2 regions of the Caballeronia sp. HLA56 genome follow, and region 1 is predicted to be linked to the other one. Evidence: predicted binding sites of a transcription regulator. Region 1 holds the regulator's gene; the other holds the start of a gene.

Region 1 (3,415 bases):
CCGCGGCGGAATGCCATTCAAAATCGCGGCGACGCCTTCGGGCGTAGCGTAGGAATCCACCAGCGGCCCTACGAGCGCCGCGCCGATCATTGCACCGATGATCGCGAGCGGATTGCCGCTCGTCTGGATATCGACGCGCCGCGTCAGCAGTGCGCCGACTTGCTCTTTGAGACTTTCACGCAGTGCAGGGAAGTCGACGTATTCGTTGACGGTCTGTGCATCGCGCGCATCGGCCGCGTGCTTGACGCGGTTCAGCGCGATATAGGGCGACGCATAGACAAGGCTTAACCCTGCAACGATGAAGAGAATGACGAGCGCGGCGACGAAACAACGCGTAGTGCGGGACATGCGAAGGAACGACCCCTGGCGTGACATGGGTGACATGAAAGAACGATTGACCATGTTCACGCCGGATATATCCCGAGCTTCATTCCTTGCAGCCGATAGATTGCGGACTGCCTGCATTGCACATAACTCAAATTCACTCGGCAAACGCTCGACCGCGCTCAGGCCAGAATGCCGCTGCTAACGCCGGCGCGTTCCTCGTCGATACACCGGTCGATCATGCGCGACACCTCGCCGATATTGCCGACCATGATTACCCGCGACTCACTGCGATACACCCGCACCGGCGCGCGCTGTTCCGATTCCGCATGCACCGCGCTATTGAGCGACACACGGGCGAAGGCGGGTTGACGCGACGGCAACGCGGGCATCTCGTCGAAGAGATCGGGCGCCGCTTCAGGTCGCGCCACGGCGCATGAGATCAGCGAGCGCAAATGACGCAGACGGCCAAACTGACGAAAGGGCAGCAAACGGGCGAAACGTTCCATGATGACTCTCCAGACGGCGGACGACAGACGACAGACGATAGGACGCACCGCGGCACGCCGCGAGCGGTGGCCGTCATGCTTGTAATTTTTGAAACGTGCCGCGTCGCGCGAGGGCGAGGAGGCGAAGCGGGCGGCGGTGTTGACGCGCCGCGCGCTCGAGTCGTACGTTAGAACTCGCCGGAGCGGATGAGCCCGACCGCGATTCCTTCCAGCGCGAAGTCGCCGCTGCCGGAGCGCACGAAGATGTTTTCGTAGTCGGGATTCTCCGCGACCAATTCCACGCCATCTGGCCGGCGCTTCCAGCGCTTCACCGTGACGTCGTCGCCAATACGCGCGACCACGATCTGCCCGTCTTTCGCTTCATTGCGCTTCTGTACGGCAAGCAGGTCGCCGTCGAGAATGCCCGCGTCGCGCATGGACAAGCCGCGCACCTTCAGCAGATAGTCAGGCTTGCCCGAAAAGAACGCAGGGTCGCACGCGTAGTGTTGCGAAATATGCTCCTGCGCAAGGATGGGACTGCCCGCCGCAACGCGCCCGACCAGCGGAAGCGACAACTGCATGATGCTCTGATGCGGCAAGGTGAACTGATGCGGAAGGTCGTCCGAACGGTCGATGCGCGCGGAGCCTCCCAACAGGCGGATGCCACGCGACGAACCCGCCGCGAGTTCGATCACGCCCTTGCGCGCCAGTGCCCGCAGATGTTCCTCGGCGGAGTTCGCGGAGCTGAAGCCAAGCTCGGCGGCGATCTCGGCACGCGTGGGCGGAAAGCCCGTGCGGTCGATGGCTCGCTGGATGAGCTCGAACACTTGCTGCTGTCGCGCGGTAAGTTTTGAGGGTTTGGTCACTTGCTGGAGCCTCGGCGCACTGTATGGATGGACAGATGACTGTATTTTTATACAGTATTTCGCGCTTTTCAAGCTTTACTTGAAGTTCATCGCCAGATCCTTTACTGACAAGGCTGCAGCGCGCTCAAACCGTCGCTATTCGTCCCTCGGACTGCGAAAAACCTCGCTTTAGCACTTTTGCATCTAAAAAAGTGAGAAACAATTATTTCTAATCATATAAGCTCGCCTTTAGACTGATTCCGTCAATTCGATAAGACGGAGAACGGGGAATGCATAGCATCAGGGCTGGATTGAAGGGCGGCGCGAAACAAATCTTTGCCGCGCTGGCGATCACGGCGGCCAGTTTCGGAATCTCGGCCACCGCGCACGCGGACACGTCGTTTCTGAACGTCTCGTACGATCCGACGCGCGAGTTGTATCAGGACTTCAACCAGGCCTTTGCGAAGAAGTGGAAGGCGGACACCGGCGAAACGGTCACCTTCAAGCAATCTCATGGCGGTTCCGGCGGCCAGGCGCGCGCGGTTCTAGACGGGCTTCAGGCAGACGTCGTGACGCTTGCGCTTGCTTACGACATCGACGCGCTCGCCTCCAAGGGCATCGTCGGGACGGACTGGCAGAAGCGTCTGCCGGACAATGCATCGCCGTACACGTCGACCATTGTGTTTCTAGTGCGCAAGGGCAACCCGAAGGGCATCAAGGACTGGGACGATCTCACCAAGCCGGGCGTGTCGATCGTCACGCCGAACCCGAAGACCTCGGGCGGCGCGCGCTGGAACTATCTGGCGGCGTGGGCGTATGCGCAACACAAGCCCGGCGGCAACGAAGAGACCGCGAAGGAGTTCGTGACCAAGCTCTACAAGAACGCAGGCGTGCTCGATTCCGGCGCACGCGGCGCGACCACCAGCTTCGTGCAGCGCGGTCAGGGCGACGTGCTGATCGCATGGGAAAACGAGGCGTTCCTGTCACTCAAGGAATTCGGTCCGGAGAAGTTTCAGATCGTGGTTCCTTCGGTGAGCATTCTGGCCGAGCCGCCGGTGGCGGTGGTGGACAAGGTCGTCGACAAACACGGCACGCGCAAGCTGGCCGAAGCGTATCTGAAGTATCTGTATAGCGACGAAGGCCAGCAGATCGCGGCGCGCAATTTCTATCGTCCGCGTTCGGACAAGGTGCCCACCGAGCTGACCAAGCAGTTCCCCAAGCTCAAGCTCTACACCATCGACGACACCTTCGGTGGCTGGACCAAAGCGCAGAAGACGCACTTCGCGGACGGCGGCGTGTTCGATTCGATCTATCAGCCGCAGTAAGCAGACAAGAGACCGGGCGCCGCGAGGCGCTCGAGTCGCAATGAAAGCGGCCGCAAAGACGGCCGCGCATGACGAGACTAAAAAACAGTGCGCTTATCCCCCGGGCGCCGAAGGCAGGACGATCAAGGATGAAGCAAAGATGACAACGTTCACTTTCCGAAAGCCGAGTGCGTTACCCGGCTTCGGGCTGACGATCGGCATCACGGTGGCTTACCTGAGCCTCGTGGTGCTGATTCCGCTTGCGGCGACCTTCGCCAAGACCGCGACGCTCGACTGGGCGCAGTTCGTTCGCGCCGTCACCGGGCCGCGTGTGCTGGCGTCGTATCGGCTCACTTTCACGGCGGCGCTCGGCGGGGCGGTCATCAACGCGATCTTCGGCTTCCTGGTCGCATGGGTGCTCGTGCGCTACACGTTCCCGTTCAAGCGTGTCGTC
Region 2 (3,415 bases), 1.2 Mb from region 1:
TCGACGATGCCCGGCTGCGGACGATCGTCGTCATGCGGCAAGGGCATGTCACGGTCGCCGCCGACCAGTTCGCCGCGCGTGCCGAGCACTTGAAAGAACACGCTGTCGACGTTGTCGGCGCGCAGGAAATCGCGCGTGACATCGGGTAGACGCAGTTCGGCGACGCCGTTCACCGGCTGGATTTGGCGCGCGAGCATGTAGACGTCGGCTTCGAGCGCGCGGTCGAACGGACCGTTGGCAATCGACTTCGCGACCAGATACGTCACCGCGATGCTCATCGGCCAGAGCAGCAGAAGCGGCGCAAGCATCCAGTCGAGAATCTCGCCGAAGAGCGAGCGCGGATGCGTTTCGTTGTCGGGTTCGAGTTCGTCGGGAGGCGCGAACGGGTTGGCGTAGCGCGCGTCGCGCTTGGCGTCGGTGTCGCTTTCGGTGGCGGCGTGGTCGTGTCCGTGCCGGGCTTCGCTTGGTTCGGTGGAAACGGGCGACGCCATGCGCGGCTACTTGTATTGAGGGCTGGCGGGCAGGGAATCGCTCGCCGCGGGTTGGGCAACGGCGCCGTTGTCGACAATGGCGCCGGCTTTTTCCAGCGTGTAGCCGAGCCCGCGCACCGTGATGATGCGCGCGCCGCTCGCTTCGATTTTTTTGCGCAAGCGGTGCACGTACACCTCGATTGCGTTGTTGCTTACTTCTTCACCCCACTCGCATAGATGATTCACGAGCTGTTCCTTCGACACGAGCCGCCCGATGCGCTGGAGCAGCACTTCGAGCACGCCGAGTTCGCGCGCGGACAGGTCTACGACTTGCTCGCCGATATGCGCGACGCGTCCGACCTGGTCGAACGCCAGCGAACCATGCTTCACGACAGTCGGACCGCCACCCGCGCCGCGTCGCGTCAACGCTCGAACGCGCGCTTCGAGCTCGTTGAGCGCGAAGGGCTTGGCCATATAGTCATCGGCGCCGAGGTCGAGTCCCTTCACGCGTTCGTCGACACTGTCGGCCGCCGTCAGGATCAAAACCGGCATCTGCGAATTGCGTGCGCGCAGGCGGCGCAGCACCTCCAGACCGGGCATGAGCGGCAGGCCGAGATCGAGAATCAGGAGGTCGAAAGTTTGCAGCGAAAGGGCGGTATCTGCCTCGACGCCATGCTTCACATGGTCGACGGCGTATCCCGATTGGCGGAGTGATCGAATGAGACCGTCCGCGAGTATGCTGTCGTCTTCGGCAATGAGGATTCGCATCGTGTTGTGCGCCTTCGTGCGCGGCAAAGCGCAGTCATTGCCGACACCGCATTTCGCCCGGCGCGGCGGTCTCCAGGTGTTTTGCGGTTTTTGCGCGGTGCGCGCGGCGTGGAAAAAAGACTGCGTCGCGCGATCGGGCTTGCAAAAACTACTGTTTTTTTATACAGTGTCTGCGGGAGTGCTACAGACGGGCTCGAGTTCGTTTCGAGCTTGCCGGCACCCGCCTCAGACGCCGTTCATCATAGCAAAGGACGATTCATGGAAGAAAGCAAGAAAGGCCCGGCTGGCATGACTGCGGAGAAGGGCAAGGCATTGGCCGCCGCGCTCGCGCAGATCGAAAAGCAATTCGGCAAAGGGTCGATCATGCGGCTCGGCGCAGGCGAGGTGGTGGAAGACATTCAGGTGGTCTCGACAGGGTCGCTCGGTCTGGATATCGCGCTTGGCGTCGGCGGCTTGCCGCGCGGCCGTGTCGTGGAAATCTACGGGCCTGAGTCGTCGGGCAAAACCACGCTCACGCTGCAGGTGATCGCCGAGATGCAAAAGGTCGGCGGCACGGCGGCGTTTATCGACGCAGAACACGCGCTCGACGTGCAATACGCGCAGAAGCTCGGCGTGAATGCGCAGGAACTGCTGATCTCGCAACCGGACACGGGCGAGCAGGCACTGGAAATCGCAGATGCGCTGGTGCGCTCCGGCTCCATCGACATGATCGTCATCGACTCCGTCGCGGCGCTCGTGCCGAAGGCGGAAATCGAAGGCGAAATGGGCGACTCGCTGCCTGGTTTGCAAGCGCGCCTGATGTCGCAAGCGCTGCGCAAGCTAACTGGCACCATCAAGCGTACGAACTGCCTCGTCATCTTCATCAACCAGATCCGCATGAAGATCGGCGTGATGTTCGGCAACCCGGAAACCACCACGGGCGGCAACGCGCTGAAGTTCTATTCGTCGGTGCGCCTGGACATTCGCCGTATTGGTTCCATCAAGAAGAACGACGAAGTCATCGGCAACGAAACGCGCGTGAAGGTCGTGAAGAACAAGGTCTCGCCGCCGTTCCGCGAAGCCATTTTCGACATCCTTTATGGCGAAGGCATTTCGCGTCAGGGCGAGATCATCGACCTGGGCGTGCAGGCCAAGCTGGTAGACAAGGCGGGCGCCTGGTACAGCTATAACGGCGAGCGTATTGGTCAGGGCAAGGACAACGCGCGCGAATTCCTGCGCGAGAACCCGGACATCGCCCGCGAGATCGAGAACAAGATCCGCGAGTCGCTCGGCGTGGCGGCAATGGCTGACGCCGTGGCGCCGGGCGCCACGGTGGCGGACGAGTGAGTTGTCGCTTTATCGTCACGTAGTCGTCGTCTCGTCCTTTAGATACTCACTTGGTCACTGACGATGTTGAAACGCCGGTTCGGATCGAAGGCTGGCAGAACGGACGGAAGGTTCGGGCGGTCTGCTGGTTCTGATGATCCGAACGGCGCGAGTGATCCTCAGTCGCGTGACACTCAGTCGCGCGATTCGACGAAGGCGTTGCGTGGTGGCTGGCGGCGAGAGTTGCCGGTGAATGCGCGTGATGCTGCTGAGTTGGACGCAAGGGCGGCCGATGTTGATGCTGCTGCTGTCCGGGAAAGTGAGACACCGTCGTCCGAAGATCGCCGGGCGCGTCTGGAGCAAGCCCGCGCGTTGCTGATGCAGGCAGCGTCCATTCGTGAGGGCAACGCACCGTCGAGAAACGCAACCTCCAAGCCGGCAGTGGAAAGGCCGACTCTGGCGACCAACCGTGCGCAGAACGCGTCACCCTTGGCAAGCCGGATTGCCAATCCAAACCAATCATCTGCAATCGACGCCTTCGAAGACGCCGATCCTTTCGAGCCCTTCGAGCAGTGCACGCCGGATGCAGGCGTCAACACAGCATCCGAATCGGTCTACAGCCGTTCAAGTCAACGCGCTCGCAAAACTTCCGCTGCCGAAGTCAAAGATTCCAAGCGTCCGCAACGTTCGCTTAAAGGACGCGCGCTTGCTTACCTGTCTCGTCGGGAATATAGCCGCGCGGAGTTATCGCGCAAGTTGCGTCCCTACGTCGAAGAAGCCGATTCGCTCGAAACACTGCTCGATAGCCTCGAACGTGACGGCTGGCTCTCGAACGAGCGCTTTGTCGAAAGCGTCGTGCATCGAAGAGCGGC

The links. The regulator LexA, encoded in region 1, represses DNA repair genes until DNA is damaged. The targets are predictions, from matches to a motif close to ACTGTATNNNNATACAGT.
Region 2: the regulator LexA is predicted to act here: its motif matches at 1,389-1,406, upstream of recA (recombinase RecA).

The regions. Positions count from the first base shown of each region.
Region 1 is NZ_BAAHOB010000005.1:1,889,889-1,893,303, forward strand. Features, by position in the region: gene ACYQ47_RS28420 (DUF2939 domain-containing protein) at 1-348, opposite strand, end outside; gene ACYQ47_RS28425 (hypothetical protein) at 507-833, opposite strand; gene lexA (transcriptional repressor LexA) at 1,001-1,678, opposite strand; gene ACYQ47_RS28435 (sulfate ABC transporter substrate-binding protein) at 1,948-2,982, shown strand; gene cysT (sulfate ABC transporter permease subunit CysT) at 3,122-3,415, shown strand, end outside.
Region 2 is NZ_BAAHOB010000005.1:3,069,696-3,073,110, reverse strand. Features, by position in the region: gene ACYQ47_RS33830 (sensor histidine kinase) at 1-491, opposite strand, end outside; gene ACYQ47_RS33825 (response regulator) at 498-1,238, opposite strand; gene recA (recombinase RecA) at 1,497-2,564, shown strand; gene recX (recombination regulator RecX) at 2,922-3,415, shown strand, end outside.